4 regions of the Pseudoalteromonas sp. HL-AS1 genome follow, and region 4 is predicted to be linked to each of the others. Evidence: predicted binding sites of a transcription regulator. Region 4 holds the regulator's gene; each other region holds the start of a gene.
What was found. The regulator LexA, encoded in region 4, represses DNA repair genes until DNA is damaged. The targets are predictions, from matches to a motif close to TACTGTATNNNNATACAGTA.
Positions count from the first base shown of each region.

Region 1: a site for LexA is predicted at 2,046-2,065, ahead of dinB (DNA polymerase IV). Genes of this name have one in related genera too.
Region 2: a site for LexA is predicted at 1,844-1,863, ahead of RB214_RS11820 (YebG family protein). Genes of this name have one in related genera too.
Region 3: a site for LexA is predicted at 2,694-2,713, ahead of ruvC (crossover junction endodeoxyribonuclease RuvC). Genes of this name have one in related genera too.

Region 1 covers NZ_CP133569.1:801,981-806,201, forward strand. The annotation lists gene RB214_RS03770 (aldo/keto reductase) at 1-953, opposite strand, end outside; gene RB214_RS03775 (thioesterase family protein) at 972-1,400, opposite strand; gene RB214_RS03780 (hypothetical protein) at 1,562-1,738, shown strand; gene dinB (DNA polymerase IV) at 2,078-3,130, shown strand; gene RB214_RS03790 (leucyl aminopeptidase family protein) at 3,260-4,221, shown strand, end outside.
Region 2 covers NZ_CP133569.1:2,545,749-2,549,969, reverse strand. The annotation lists gene putP (sodium/proline symporter PutP) at 1-1,201, shown strand, start outside; gene RB214_RS11820 (YebG family protein) at 1,475-1,792, opposite strand; gene RB214_RS11815 (ComEA family DNA-binding protein) at 2,106-2,402, shown strand; gene RB214_RS11810 (DUF6170 family protein) at 2,427-2,729, opposite strand; gene dsbB (disulfide bond formation protein DsbB) at 2,731-3,249, opposite strand; gene fadR (fatty acid metabolism transcriptional regulator FadR) at 3,794-4,221, shown strand, end outside.
Region 3 covers NZ_CP133569.1:2,190,171-2,194,391, reverse strand. The annotation lists gene RB214_RS10195 (ABC transporter ATP-binding protein) at 1-140, shown strand, start outside; gene RB214_RS10190 (FtsX-like permease family protein) at 130-2,631, shown strand; gene ruvC (crossover junction endodeoxyribonuclease RuvC) at 2,762-3,286, shown strand; gene ruvA (Holliday junction branch migration protein RuvA) at 3,289-3,906, shown strand; gene ruvB (Holliday junction branch migration DNA helicase RuvB) at 3,914-4,221, shown strand, end outside.
Region 4 covers NZ_CP133569.1:3,470,548-3,474,768, forward strand. The annotation lists gene coxB (cytochrome c oxidase subunit II) at 1-1,139, opposite strand, end outside; gene lexA (transcriptional repressor LexA) at 1,623-2,240, opposite strand; gene RB214_RS16145 (PaaI family thioesterase) at 2,408-2,848, shown strand; gene RB214_RS16150 (hypothetical protein) at 2,849-3,229, opposite strand; gene RB214_RS16155 (hypothetical protein) at 3,543-4,221, shown strand, end outside.

The DNA of each region.
Region 1 (4,221 bases), 1.0 Mb from region 4:
GCTATAGATGTTGCCCCGATAATTGAAGAAGTTACGCCATCTACTTGGTTACACCATGCTAAGGCTAGTTGTGCTGGAGTAATATTGTTTGCATGAGCCAGCTCAACATACTGCTTAGTGGCTTGCTCTGCATTGGGTGTATCTCTAAAAATACCGTTACGCTGCATGAAGGTCCAACGAGAGCCTTCAGGGCGAGCACCGTTTAGGTATTTACCCGTTAATAAACCGGCTGCTAAAGGCGACCACGGTAAGTAGGCAATATCTTCGTGTACACATTGTTCTATTAAATACGGCCAGTCTTTAGCGTGCGCTAAGCTAAACTCATTTTGAATAGATACCATACGCGGTAAGTTATGCTCTTTGGCCAAACTTAAGAACTGGCTTATACCCCATGGCGTATCGTCAGATAAACCGCAGTGCTTAATTTTACCTGCTTTAACACATTCATTAAGGCCTTCTAGAATATCAAGCATACTAGCTTGTTGCTCTTGTGTATTTACGTCGGTAAATTTAAGAGTGCCGGGCCATTGTCTGCCAAAGTGAGGGGTAGAGCGGTTTGGCCAATGTAGTTGATATAAATCAATGTAGTCTGTTTGAAGTCGCTTAAGTGAATCATCTACGGCTTCTATTACTGTTTGGCGAGTAATATTGCCGCCATCACGTACCCACGATAATCCATTGCCTGCAATTTTTGTAGCTAGTACCACTTCGCTGCGCTTTTGCTGATTACGCGATAGCCAATTGCCAATAATTTCCTCGGTTTTACCATAGGTCTCTGGCGAAGGAGGCACAGCATACATTTCGGCTGTATCAATAAAGTTTACGCCTTGCTCGAGCGCGTAGGCTATTTGTTCATCAGCGTCGCTTTGAGTATTTTGTTTACCCCAAGTCATACTCCCTAGGCACACTCGAGATACGTTTACGCCACTGCTACCTAGTGGGTTGTATTGCATAAAAATTCCTTAACTAAATTAGTTTTGAGCATGGCTGATTAAAGCCGATAAAAGAGGCTCGGAGATTGGGGCTTTTTGCCCTGTGGTAAAATCAAACATTACAACTTTAGATGCACCCGTAGTCGTTATTGCTTTTTGTGCATGGCTGTAAACGGTGTAGTTCATGGTAAAGCGATCTGTTTTAAGATCTGTAATTGTAACGCCTACAGTGAGTGTGTCGGGAAAAGTTACTGGGCGTTTATAGCGAACGTTATTTTCGCTGATTACTGGGCCCACACCGTTTGGGCTTATTGTATCGAACAGATTTATTTTATTTAAAAAGTCGATCCGGGCTATTTCAAAGTAACGTAAATACACTACATTATTTACGTGTTGTAGCGCATCCATATCAGCCCATGCTACGGTGATATCGGTATGAATAGGGTGCTGATCTTTAAACGTTTGCATTATTTATTGGCCCTTGATTTTTAAAGTACTTAGATTATCAACATGGTGTTACGAGCTCAAGGTAATTAATGGCATGTTTTTTTATAAGATGATTGTACCTGTTTAATTTTAGGTCTACAGTTAAATTACACAGACACACAAAAACACACAAAGGTAAAAATATGCAGAATATAATTAATTGGGCCTTAGCTTGTTTGGTTTTTATAGCCTCTTTTACCTGTTACGCGATGGGGAATGAATCTGGCGCTATCATTTTAATGTTGGCAGGATTTTTATTTGAGGTTATGTATTGGCTACGTGGTTATAAAGAGCAAGAAGGTAATAAGCGCTTTTTTTAATCGCTAACTAGGGCCTGTTGACCTTTCAGGATTAAAATTTGTTCAATCTAGGGGCTATTTAATCGCGGCGCGAGGTTTGTACCTAGTGGGCTAAGTAAAAACCGAGCAACAAAGAGTAAATTGCCCCTAGGCAGAACCCTTCGGGCAGCGTATGTTTGGCATTTGTGCTACGTTATCGCCTATTTATGGGGAATAACCACACTACATAGGCTCTGCCTTGTCTAAATACCAAATATACTGCTGCAAACTTAACCTCGAAAGATAAACAGGCCCTAGGCTTGCTTATCACATTTGATTCTATAATAATGACTGTATAAATAACCAGTCGTTATAGTAGTGATGAAAAAGTTTATTCACATAGATATGGATTGCTTTTATGCAGCAGTAGAAATGCGAGATAATCCAAAACTTGCATGTGTACCGCTTGCTATTGGAGGCAATAGCCGACGAGGCGTGCTCTCAACCGCTAACTATATAGCTAGAGAGTATGGCGTACGATCGGCTATGTCGAACTATCATGCTAAACAATTATGCCCCGATTTAGTTATTGTCCCAGGGCGCATGGCTGTATACAAAGAAGCTTCAAACCAAATACGTGAAGTATTTAGACACTACACAGACTTAATTGAACCTCTTTCTTTAGACGAAGCCTATCTAGATGTAACAGACAGCACCGCTTGTAAAGGCAGTGCCACACTTATTGCACAGCAAATAAGAGCCGATATTTACAATGCTACAGGGCTCACTGCATCAGCTGGTATTGCACCGATTAAATTTATTGCTAAAATAGCCAGTGACGAAAATAAACCGAATGGTCAATTTGTCGTTTTGCCTGATGAGGTTGATGACTTTTTAGCGCAATTACCGCTGGGGAAAATTCCAGGAGTGGGCAAAGTAACGCTCGAAAAGCTAAATTTAAAAGGCTTATATACCGGCAAGGATGTACGTGAAAAAGGCATTAACTGGATGCAGCAACATGTGGGTAATTTTGGTGTGTCGCTTTATCAAAAATGTGCAGGTGAGTATGTTGGTAAAGTATCCACAGATCGCATAAGAAAATCGCTGAGTGTTGAACATACCTACGAGTACAACAAAACGAGTTTACAGGAGTGCTTAGATGAGCTGCCAAGGTTGTTAGAGGAATTAGTTTTAAGGCTTAATAAACAGCAGTTACAAAATCGTATTAATAAATTGAGTGTTAAGGTGAAGTTTGCAAATTTTGTAGTGACCTCAGCCGATCAGGTATATCACGAGCTAAATACAGAAATATTTGTTCAACTACTTACTAAGGCCTACCAGCGAGGGCTACAACAGCCTGTAAGATTACTTGGCTTAGGCGTTGGGATTAAAAACGAGCCAGAACAAAACTTCCAACTTAGTATTCTCGATTAAGCTGTAAAGCCTGTAACTCCAAGTTGCCATTTATTGATAGGTTATGTGATTAGCTCATCGCTCCTTGCTGGTCTTCAATATATAAATCGACGATAATAGGGGCTTATGTTTTCTAACAGGACCTTATTTATGGCATACCCTCAAGCGGTTAGTGCAAGCCTTGAATGCACATCTCATGATGCGCTTATTATTATTAGTAATGACTTTTCTCAGTTACCAAATAACTCATTACGTGATGCTATTTTAGCTCAAGCAAACGTAGATTCTCGCATCGGTAAGCAAGTTACTTTATTAGTAATTGAAAACAAGCGCGTTGTACTTGCGCCAACCGGTCCGTTAAATAGAGATTACGACGACGTGCGTCGTTATTTTGATGCTGCTAAATTAGCAATTAACGAAGCAAAAGCGTCGGGCAGTGTTAACCCTGCATTATTTTTACCAAATTTAAATGGCGATAGCCGTTATCAGCATGCTTTAGAAGTTGCTTATTTAGGCGCTTGCCAAGCCTTATGGCAGCCATTAGAAGCGCGTGAATATCACGGTGAAAGCATTGAACCTATTACACAGATTGGTTTAGTTGGCGCAAGCGAGCAAACGATTAAAGCTGTTAATGCAATTGCAGCAGGCCAATATGCAGCGCGTGACCTGTGTGGTACTGAACCTGAGCGTATGGCTCCACCACGCTTTGCAGATTACTGTGTTGATTTATTTAAAGGCTCAAACATTGCGGTTGACGTAATTGACGATATTGCAGCTATTGATAAAAACTACCCAATGCTGAGTACAGTTGCTCGCGCATCGTATGCAGTTGAGCGCCATCACCCACGTGTTGTTAAGCTTGAATATGTACCAGAGGGCGAAATTACTCGCACACTTATGTTTGTAGGTAAGGGGCTTGTATACGATACAGGCGGTGCAGATTTAAAAGTAGGCGGTTATATGGCAGGCATGAGCCGTGATAAAGGCGGCGCAGCTTCTGTTGCTGGCTTTATGAAAGCCGTTGCGGATTATCAGCCTAAAGGCGTTAAAGTGGTATCGTACTTAGCTGTTGTTCGTAACTCTATTGGCTCGGATTGTTTTGTGCCAGATGA
Region 2 (4,221 bases), 920 kb from region 4:
ACCGAGATTACGTGTTTACACTGAAAAAGCAAATGACTCTATAACCATCCCAGATTACTTTTCAAATCGCTTCAATGATAAATCCAACCTATTACGTGTTGTATCAGCTGTGGTAATTATTGTTTTCTTTACTCTTTATACTTCATCTGGTGTTGTCGCTGGTGGTAAATTGTTTGAAAGCTCATTTGGTTTAACTTATGAGATGGGTTTATACATTACAACGGGCGTAGTTGTTTTATATACCTTGTTTGGTGGTTTTTTAGCTGTCAGCTTAACTGACTTTGTGCAAGGTTGTATTATGTTCATTGCACTTATTCTAGTACCAACGGTTGCATACTCTTTGCTTGAACAACCTTTAGAATCAACTTTACATAGCGTAAATCCAGATATGCTTAACTGGATTGGTGCAGGTTCTGCATTAGGTATTATTTCTGCAATGGCTTGGGGTTTAGGTTATTTTGGCCAACCACATATCATTGTTCGTTTTATGTCGGTGCGTAGTGTTAAAGATATGCCTAAAGCACGCCGTATTGGTATGACATGGATGATTGTTGCTGCCATTGGTGCTGTTGGTACTGGTATATTTGGTGCAGCTTATACTTATGAGAACAACATTGTAGTTGAAGATCCTGAAACAATTTTCTTAATTCTTTCTGAGTTGCTGTTCCACCCACTTATTGCTGGCTTTTTACTTGCTGCAATTTTGGCTGCGATTATGAGTACTATCTCATCTCAATTATTGGTTAGTTCAAGTTCATTAACAGAAGATTTCTATAAAACATTCTTACGTAAAGATGCCAGTGATAAAGAGCTAGTTGCTGTTGGCCGTATTAGTGTTGCCGTAGTTGCTATGTTCGCTATTTATTTGGCTTACGATAGAGATAGCTCTATTTTAGACCTAGTAAGTAATGCGTGGGCTGGCTTTGGTGCTGCGTTTGGACCACTTGTATTGTTTAGCCTTTATTGGAAACGCATGAACTTTGCTGGTGCGTTAGCTGGTATGTTAGTAGGCGCATTTACTGTGCTAATTTGGATATATGGACCATTTACTATCAATGGTGAAAGCTTAAGTAGCTTTATGTACGAAATAGTACCTGGCTTTATTTTAGCGAGTATTGCAATTGTTGTTGTTAGCTTAGTAACAAAAGAGCCAGAGCAAAACATCACTGCTTTATTTGATGAAGTAGAAAAAGAGCTTTAATTAGCAATTACTACTTATTTTAAAGTGAGTAGTAATTAATACCAATCCGCAATAATACTTAATCATTTTGCGGGGCTAAACGTGTTGCTACCGGCGTTAAAAAATTCTCATTTAGTACAACTAAATATCGAATTTTTGCCTAGCTATCAACACGTTTTTCCACCCTCAAAGAGATCACTTAATTAAGCGAATTGGTATAATAAAAAAGGGAGCAACTTAGTTGCTCCCTTTTTTATTTAGTTTGTCCCGTTCGAGGAGGGAACATTCTATGAATTAACTTACTTTTTTATCGTTGTTATCTTCAATTGATGCAACGTTATCTGACTTTTTACTTTTTGCTGGCGCTTTGGTAACAACTGGATCTTTGCCGCCCTTTAATATGGTCATAAAGTCATCTTTGCTTTTCGCTATTTCTAAAGCAAGTGATTCAATTTGTTGCTCACTAAGCGGTACGTCTACCTTTTCTAGCATTAGCTCAAGTGATTCTGCTATATCGAGCATCTTATCATAAGCATCAGCTTCTTTTTTGGTAGTAAACGTCATACGCTCGACTCCGTTTCGTTCTACAACATATTTAACAACAACAGCCATGATTTCTCCTGCAAAATTGCTTGGCACCGTGGTTTGTAAAAACCATTAGATTACTGTTTTTATGTACAGTAATGGTTTGGGCGTAAATTTGCAAGCGCGAAGTATTAATTTTTAGGTGTCTTAAATTTGACAAAAAACGGTAACTTTACTTTAGTTAAGCAATCACTTGTTGTACCAGCTGCATTTTCAGGATTTCGGATCATAGTGATAATGCGTTTAGGTACACTTTAAATGATGAGCTTTTCAGTTCCTTACTTTTTGGTTTTCCTGAGCAATATTCAAAATTAAGAAAAGAAGAATAGGGACAAGTTTGATGAAAACGTTAAAAAATTTATTCATAATAAGCTTATTATGCTTACTACCCGCGACTACCGCGTATGCACAATTATCAGAAGTAACTAAGCAAATGCCTCAAGTTGAGACAATTAGTATAAATAATGCCGATGCAGAGAAGCTTGCTAAGTTACCTGGTATAGGTAAGAAAAAAGCGCAGGCAATAGTGGACTTCCGTGAAGAAAACGGCGAATTTAAAAGCGTCAGTGATTTATCGCAAGTTAAAGGAATTGGTAAAAAACTATTAGCCAAATTAGAGGGGAAAATTTCACTTTAATAGCAGTAGATAACAATCAGGGCGCTATGCGCCCTGATTAAATTGTTTTAATGCATCGCTTAAGTGTTTTTTAGCAAAGTTGATTTCAATAGGTGTTGTTAAAAGTGGGTAGCACAATCCGCCGAGTATCAAAAACGGGATTAATATCCAACCTTTAAATACTGTGAATATTAAAAATAGTGGACTTAGTAATATTAATTTAATAATACGTAGTAACACTTTATCAGTTGGCGATAACATACTTAAAGAAAGTGCTATTACGTCCTGACGCTTGCGTACCTTTAGGTGCTTAAGCTCATCTAATTGGCTTGAAAAAAATGTGAACATATCAAATCGACTTTTTAATTAATAAACGGCCAATAACTATAATAAATAGTGTTAGTGAGAAAATCCCAAATATAATTTCCATCCAAGCAGGCATGCTCAAACCAACAAATTGCCAATCTATATTTCCACAATCCCCGGTCGCCTGAAAAAAGCTAGGTATCCATTCATGTAACGGCATAAACGATGGGAAGTTTGGTTCAAACTCACAGCTAAATGCAAAAGGGTCCGTGGTGGTTTGCATATCAATATGCTCGCGAGCAATTAAATATCCCCAAACACTCGATACACCCCAAATTACATACGCTAATATACGAACTGCTTTGCTCTGTGGTTTAGTCGAACCTACAATTCCTGCGCCTAATAGACCCAGTACGGCTGTACGTTGATATATGCACATTATGCAAGGCGCCAATCCCATTTGGTATTGAAAGAAAAGGGCGGTCACTTCAAGTAAAAAAACGATAGCTGTAAATAAAAGCCACGGGGTACGTTGGGTGGGTAATTGCGCAAGCCAGTTCATAAAAATTCCGCGTTTAAATAAGACGTTAGATTATGACCTAGGATAAAGTATGCGGCAACAAAAAGGAAAAAAAAGCTACCGAAGTCGCTTTTTATAAGATGAAATTTTTGACCACTCAATGCAGCCTCAGCAGAGGCTACATGACGCTCGACTTAGTTCCCATTGATACATAAGCTTAGTTATATCGCTTACTTATACAACATTGGTACATTGCCTAATCAATTCTTTAAAGTTGCGGTTAGAACGCTCTGTTGCATAGGTGTTCCTTTTTAATGTACTTATGTGTTTTAAGTTGATTCAGCTAGGTATGGTGTAAATAAAAAACACCAATAATTACAATGTACCTACAATGAATATTGCTCTGTATATTTATACATTGTAGCTATATTAGAAAAACCTAAATTTTATTATTTATTAATCTTTAATTTCTACTCATTTGCTTATTAATATACCTGACTTTACTTGTTAGTTATGCTTCCTCTGGTACAATCAGTCAGTTATTCGTGTAAAACGATGAGTGTTGATTAATTCGAGTGGGAACTGGATGAGAATTTTTAAAGCGAAAAGCCCAGCAGGATTTGCTGAAGAATATATAGTTGAATCTATTTGGAACGGCGATTTCCCTCCAGGTTCAATTCTACCTGCCGAGCGAGAACTTTCAGAGTTAATTGGTGTAACAAGAACGACCTTGAGAGAAGTATTACAGCGTTTAGCACGTGATGGTTGGTTAACAATTCAGCATGGTAAACCAACAAAAGTAAATAACTTTTGGGAAACGTCTGGCTTAAACATTCTTGAAACATTAGCGCGCTTAGATGAAGACAAGATGCCAGAGCTGACAGATCAGCTTTTATCTGCACGTACTAATATTAGTGCTATTTATACACGTGCTGCAATTAAGTTAAATCCTGAACGCGTGATTGAAATTTTATCACAAAGCCATGAGCTAGAAGACACCGCTCAAGCATTTGC
Region 3 (4,221 bases), 1.3 Mb from region 4:
ATTTAAACACGCAACACGGCACTACGCTTATTTTGGTTACTCACGATGAAGGGCTTGCACAAAAATGTGAGCACATTATTCAAATAGAAGCGGGCTTACTGGTAAAAAGCCAAGTAGAGGACGTTGCTAATGTGGGTTAAGTTAGCGCTTAAGTTATTTTCGCGAGAATTTCGCCGTGGTGAGCTAACAGTTATAAGCGCAGCTATCGCCCTTGCTGTTTTAACCGTGCTTACACTGTCTATGGTTACTGAGCGAATAGGGCAAAGTATTGCGCAAAAAAGCAGTGCTTTTATTGCAGCAGACCGTGTACTTGCAAGCGATCATGTTCTCGACACTGCTTTTATTACTAAAGCACAGAGCCAAAATTTAAAAACGGCGCAAATGGTGTACTTCGACACTATGTTGTTTGCCGATGATGAAATGCAGTTTAGCTCAGTAAAAGCGGCATCTAATGCGTACCCGTTAAAAGGGCAGTTAAAAGTTAAGGATACCTTAACAGGTGAAACTAAGGTTGCTAATAGCGGACCAACGCCTGGTAATGTGTGGCTAAGTGAATCAGTATTTTACAGTTTAAATATTGATATAGGCGCGCAAGTAGAGCTTGGCGCTGCATTATTTAATGTTTCAAAAGTTATTGTAGAAGAGCCCGATGCGCCATTTAATGTATTTTCGAGCAGCCGTCGCGTGCTTATTAATATTGACGATGTGGCAAAAACCGAAGTTGTGCAGCCAGGTAGTCGTGTTTATTATCGCCAACTTTATGCAGGTAGTGAGGCTGACATAAATAGCTTTTACGAGTGGCTTAAACCACAAATGAAAGAAAACCAACAATGGTACGGCGTTAAAGACCGTCAATCACCTATTTCAAATAGTTTAAACCGTGCAGAGAGCTTTTTATTACTTGCCGGCCTATTAGGTATTATTTTAGCCGCAGTGGCTATAGCCGTTTCAGCAAAACGTTATTGTGAACGACAATACGACCCAGTAGCGATGATGAAAACGCTAGGCGGTAGCCGTTCAATGATCCGCAAAATATACATGCTCCATTTATTGCTTGTATGTGCAATGGCGGTAAGTATTGGGCTGTTAATTGGTTATGGCTTGCAAGAAATAGCAACAAGTTACTTATCGAAAAGTATGGGCACAGAGCTACCTTTAGGTGGTTTTAAACCTTGGCTGGTGGCTATAAGCACTGGCGTAATTTGTGCTGTTATGTTTTCTATTAAACCGTTATTTGATTTATTTGATATTCCACCGCTTAGAGTGCTGCGCCGTAACTTAGGTGACAAGTTGGCAGTAAGTCGTGTGCATTTAGGCATGAGTGCGCTAACTGTTTTTTTATTAATGTGGTTATTTAGTAACAACATAAAAATAACGCTTATTTTGTTTGCCTCAACGCTTGCGCTAATTGGTGTGTTGTTTTTGATATCTAAATTAATATTTGGTGGCGGTCGAAAATTAGGGCTTAAGCCAGGTAACAGTTGGTCGCTTGCAATTGCATCTATTCAAAAGCGTGCAAATGTGAACGCGGTACAGTTAATTAGTTTTTCGTTAGCGATTAAATTACTGCTGTTTTTAGTGGTACTTAAAAACGACATGATATCTGATTGGCAGTCGCAACTTCCTGCCGATGCGCCTAATGCGTTTTTAGTTAATATTACGCAAAATGAGCTTGAGCCAATTAATGAATATTTAGCTCAAAAAGATATTCAAGTATCAGAGTTTTATCCCACTATTCGTGGGCGCGTAAATGCGGTGAATGGCGAGTTGGTAGCACGTTCAGTATCGCTGCAAGACAACGAGAAAAAAGACGAAGAAGCACGTGCAGGTATTGGCCGCGAGCTAAATCTTACATGGCTTAAAGATGTGCCTGACCAAAATGAAGTAACACAAGGCACGTGGTTTGGTGAAAATGCGATGGCTGAAGCCTCAGTAGAGGAGTCGATGCTTGAGCGTTTAGATGTTGAGATAGGCGATACGCTTACATTTTTAATTGGTTCGCAGTCGTTCGACGCTAAAATCACCAGTGTGCGCAAAGTAAATTGGGCCACGCTTAAACCTAACTTTTTTATTATTTTAAGTCCTGATGTACTTGCAGATTTTCCCGCAACGTATATTTCGTCGGTACGTATAAATCCAGATCAAAAACGTGACTTTAGCCAGTTATTACGTACTTACCCTACTATTACAGCGATTGATATTGATAACTTTGTTAAGCAAATACAAACAACTATTTCGCAAGTATCGCTCGCCATTGGCTTTGTACTTGCAATTGTTGTGCTGTGTGGCGCGCTTGTACTTATATCGCAAGTGCAAGCTAGTTTAGGTGAGCGTATGCAAGAAATTGTAATACTTAGAACGCTTGGCGCTAAAAGCCGATTAATTAAAAACGCGACCCTGTATGAGTTTTTATTACTAGGCGGTTTAGCTGGCTTAGTTGCCGCATTTTTTAGTGATATAGCGCTTTTAATTGTGCAGCAACAAATGTTTGATTTAGCAGGTAAGTTACACCCACATATATGGATTATTGGGCCGGTAGCTGGCGGCGTATTTGTGGCAGGTTTAGGTTATTTAATGATTGCCCGAAAACTTAAACAAAACACCCAAGGATTAGTGCGTGCCCTAGGGTAAGCTTAAACTAACATGCTCCTGTAAATGCCCACCTAGTACGTGGGCATTTTTGTTTTTCTTTGTACTGGTAATTTATACAGTGCTCTGGCATTATTGGCGTAATTTAAAAATAATAACAATGGAGCGCTGTTTGGCCATCATTTTAGGGATCGATCCTGGTTCACGTTTGACCGGATATGGTGTTGTTGCCCATCAAGGTTCTAAATTTACATACTTAGGCAGTGGCTGTATTAAGCTAGCCGATCATCCTTTTCCGATTAGGCTTAAAATGATCTACCAAGGCATTACACAGCTTATTGAGCAGTTTTCGCCAGAAACTTTTGCCATTGAAAAAGTATTTATGGCGCACAACCCCGATTCAGCTTTAAAACTAGGTCAAGCTAGAGGCGCTGCGATTGTTGGCGCTGCGATGGCCGACTTACCCGTATTTGAATACTCAGCTAGGCAAATTAAGCAAGCAGTAGTAGGTAACGGTGGCGCAGATAAAACACAAGTGCAGCACATGGTAAAAAATATTTTAAAACTACCCGGTACGCCACAGGCCGATGCAGCGGATGCACTCGCTATTGCGATTTGCCACGCCCACTCAGAACAAAATTTAATTAAACTAGCGGGCAGCGCAAGCAAAACCGTTAGAGGACGTTTAAGGAAATAATTATGATAGGCCGCTTAAATGGTATTTTAGTCGAAAAACAGCCACCAGAAATATTACTCGAAGTAAGTGGTGTAGGTTACGAAGTACAAATGCCGATGACCTGTTTTTACGATTTACCAAAAATTGGTGAAAATGCGATTGTTTACACTCACTTTGTAGTGCGTGAAGATGCTCAACTATTGTTTGGTTTTAACAATAAAGTTGAACGTGCCTTGTTTAGAGAGCTATTAAAAGCAAATGGCGTAGGGCCAAAACTTGGCTTAGCTATTTTATCGGGCATGTCGGCAAAACAATTTGTAAGTTGTGTAAATAACGAAGACTCAACATCGCTTGTTAAATTACCCGGTGTAGGTAAAAAAACAGCCGAGCGTTTAGTACTCGAAATGAAAGACAGGCTAAAAGATTGGGGTAATGATTTATTTACGCCATTTAGCGACAGCGCAGTAATAGAGCCAATGAGCGATGCGACAATTGCTAATAATGCAGCGGATGATGCCGTATCGGCACTGCTTGCATTAGGTTATAAATTGCCACAAGCTCAAAAAGCAGTAAAATCGATAAGTAAACCCGATATGTCTACTGAGGTTCTTATTAGAGAATCTTTAAAATCTATGTTGTGAGTAACCCATGATTGAAGCGGATCGCTTAATTGATGCGACTGAAAAAACAAATGAAGACTCTATAGATCGTGCAATCAGACCAAAACTTTTAGCCGACTACAGAGGCCAGCCTCATGTTAAGCAGCAAATGGAAATTTTTATTGAAGCTGCCCGAACCCGTGGTGAAGCGCTCGATCATTTATTAATATTTGGCCCACCTGGGCTTGGTAAAACCACGCTTGCAAATATTGTAGCCAATGAATTACACGTAAGTATTAAAACAACATCAGGCCCTGTACTTGAAAAAGCAGGCGATTTAGCTGCTCTACTTACTAA
Region 4 (4,221 bases):
TTCGCCTCCACTTTGGCATCAAGTGCTGTCTGTATTTGACTCGGTTGAATAACATCACCCGTATCATTACCCCACGCATTACGTTTATAAGTAATAACCGCTGCTAATTGCTTTATAGATAACTGTTTGGCAAATGCTTGCATTGCCGTACCAGGTCGTCCATGGATAACTACATCAATGTGATCTTTCATATCGCCAAGCACTATCGGGCTGCCTTTAAGTGCAGGAAATACGCCCGGTAACCCCATGCCAGTAGGTTGATGACATGCAGCACAATTAGCCATATATACTTGTTCGCCTAAAGTCATTAACTCTTCTTTTGGGAGGGTTTTATCAAGTAATGCGGCATCTGCTAATGCTGCTTTTTGTTTAGCCTGCTTTGCATCTGCAAGCCATGTTTTAAAATCAGCCTCAGATTTAGCGACCACCACAACGGGCATAAAGCCATGGTCTTTACCACACAACTCAGCACATTGGCCTCGGTAAGTACCTTCTTCGTTTATGTTCGTCCATGTTTCGTTTATAAAGCCGGGGTTAGCATCTTTTTTAACTGCAAAATCAGGTACCCACCAAGAGTGAATAACATCGTCAGAAGTCATTAAAAATCGTACTTTTTGATTTATTGGCAGTACAAGAGGCTTATCAACCTCAAGTAAGTAGTTAGGATTTTTATCTGCAAGATTCGCGATTTCATCTTGCGGGGTAGATAAAATAGAGTAGAACTCTACATCTTCACCCATATATTCATAATGCCATTTCCATTGCGAACCCGTAATTTTAATAGTGAGATCAGCTTTGCTGGCATCTTCCATTGCAATTAGGGTTTTAGTGGCTGGTACTGCCATAGCAATTAAAATAACAAACGGAATTGCAGTCCAAAGTATTTCTACTTTAGTGCTTTCGTGAAATTGGGCAGGTACAGCCCCTTTAGATTTACGGTGATGAATAAGTGCCCAAAACATAATTGCGAACACTATCACCCCAATCACACAACATATTATAAATATGGTCATGTGCAGCTGATATACATTATTGCTTATATCGGTTACGCCTTTGCGCATATTGTATTGGCTGTTAGCCAAAACTGGGTGCGAAAAAACACATAATATAAGCCACAAGGTAGAGGTCAGTTTACCCATGTGACGGCTCCTTTGATGCTATTGCGAATGCAAAGCGAAGAGGCATACGGCTTAAACGCCAATTCGTTATTTTTATTTTTTTAGCCAATCTTATTTAATATTGATTGGTTTTGCTGCGCCAACAACGAGTTTATGTATATTGTGTGTTCTCAAAACTAAAAAGCTGTGAGTTATTATTAGCTCAGCACATTAACAATTAGCTAAAAAACGAACAACAAGCAAGTTTTAGTATAAAAAACAATCAGGTGATATTGAATAATTAATAAAAAATCGGTAATCAACTGGGCAACAGAAAGTTCAAAATATGAGCAAAACAAAGGGGTTTAACGCATTCGGAGGGGGAAAATATAAGTGCAAAAAAGTTTACAGCTTAAATAGTCAGTGGGCTGTTTACGCCCTATTTTTAGTACAAATTTTAAAACAAAAATGCGTACTAGTTAGTACGCATTTATAAAACTGCTTGTTTAAAAGCTATTTTTAAAGTCACATCCAATCAGCGTTTCTTATAACGCCAACGGCTAAGCCTTCAATATTAAAAGACTCATTCTCAAGATCTACTTCAATAGAGTCAAAATCGTCGTTTTCAGCATGAAGTAATACTTTACGACCCGCTTTCTCAAGACGTTTTACAGTTACGTCTTCGTCTAGGCGGGCAACAACAACTTGTCCGTTTTCAGCGGTTTGAGTACGATGTACAGCAAGTAAATCACCATCCATAATACCAATATCTTTCATGCTCATACCGTTAACGCGTAGTAAAAAATCTGCAGCCGGTTTAAACATTAATGGATCGATTTTGCAGTGACTTTCAACGTGCTCTTGCGCCAAAATAGGTGAACCAGCAGCAACACGCCCTATAAGCGGTAAACCTAATTGTTCTGGCTCTTCTTCTTCAATTAATTGAATACCACGGCTTGCACCTGGTTTCATTTTAATTGCGCCTTTTTTAGCAAGTGCTTTTAAATGTTCTTCAGCAGCATTGGCACTTTTAAAACCTAATGTTTGCGCTATTTCAGCACGTGTAGGAGGCATACCAGTGTCTTTAATAAAAACTTTAATTAGTTCGAGTATTTGAGCTTGGCGGTTCGTTAATGGTCGCATACAACTGGTTTTCCATACAGTACATTTAACTGTGAGTATATACAGTTAAATAAAAATCGCAAATTTAAATTAAGCCTTAAAATAGCTAAAGTAATTTCACTTGTGTACATTTTAGGGATATAACTAAAGCTAAGTTTATAAATGATTAAAAATGCAAAGGAGACATTATGAGTATTTGGTACCAGCCCATCACCTTAGAGCTGTGCAAGCAGTTAGAACAAGGCATTAATGGCCAAGGAACATTAATGAAAACTATGGGGATAGAAGTCACAGAAATTGGCGATGATTATTTGGTTGCCACAATGCCGGCAATTCCTGAGCATCATAACCCAATGGGCATGGTTCACGGCGGTGCTAACGTTGTACTTGCCGAAACAGTTGCCAGCTATGCCGCTAACTTTGTTGTCGATTTTACTAAATTTTACTGTGTAGGGCAGGAAATTAGCGCAAGTCATTTAAAAGCATCTCGCAACGGCACTTTAACAGCAACGGCTAGAGCGTTTCATATTGGCAAACGTAGTTCAGTATGGGAAATAAAAATTACAAATAGCCGCAATGAGCTGTGCTGCGTATCAAAAATGACCGCAGCAGTCGTAGAGCGAAGATAGTTACTTTTCGATTGGGTAAATGGTAATTTCCATACCCGCACCAATCGCAGATATACGCAATAATGTATCTGCATCTAAGGCTTGATTAAAGCACTTAGGAGAAGTCCCTGATTCAAAACCAATATCAAACGTTCTACGTGAACAGCTTAACCATTGCTTTAGCGCATTACGCGAACACGATTCAATAAGCTCACATATATGGTTTATGGCTTTATCAGGTGTGCTCACCTCACCTGTAGCTTCAATACGCGCTAGTTGACGGTATTCGTCTTTGTCATAATGTAAAATCGTCGCGACTTTTTTCAAGTCCGCCACTAGCAAACTAATATCTTGCTTTGATTCAAGCTCAAGATCTACATTTAAAAATTGAATTTCCGACATCGTTTCGTATTTATCCTCTAATAATTTCATTGCAAACTTTAACGCAGTTTTACCGTTATACCAAATCAACTATGCTCTATTAACCACTTTATATGGATATTTCGCAGCTTTTAAGTATTTTTTAGCATTTAAAGCTAGCTGGATATCAAATATTCAGCTCAATTAAACAGATAAGTCATGTTAGGAATTTAAGTGTAATCTTTTTTATTTTTAAATGATTACAGTAAGCTATAGTTTAAACTGCGACAAAATGTCGCAGTAACTTATCCTATTAATGTAATAAACTAGCCTCTAAAAATAATAAGACTAAAACATGAATAAAAAAATATTTAAACATGCTCGCAAGTTACATAAATGGTTAGGTTATTTATTAGCACTACAAATTTTAGCATGGTTACTAGGTGGTTTAATTATGAGTGCAATCCCTCTTGATAAAGTTCATGGGGAGCATCTTGCAACACGTACTCTTAATAACCCATTTACGCAGGCTGATTATGTTGCCTCCCTTGACGATATTGCCTCTCAGGTGGTTAATCCAACACAAATAATTTTTGAGAACTTCTTAACTACACCACTTATTACTGTCTTTAGTAATAACGAGCAGCAAAGCTTCAATGGCATAACAGGCCGACCATTTGAACCGCCAACTAAAATACAAATTACCGCAAATGCTAAAGCACACTTACTTATTGACGCTCAAGTAACAAGCGCTGTACTACTAAAGCTAGGTACGCGGGAAGTCGGATATAAAACCAATGTTTGGCAGGTCCAATTTGACGACACCTTTAACACAACACTGTACTTGTCAGAAAATAACGGCAAAGTTGTCACCGTTCGCAGCACGCTATGGCGAATATTCGACTTTTTTTGGATGTTACATATTATGGATTACGATGAGCGAGAGAATTTTAATAATCCACTACTTATTAGCTTTTCAGCAACTAGCGTACTTTTTTGTTTGAGTGGAATATTATTACTTATACAAAATATAC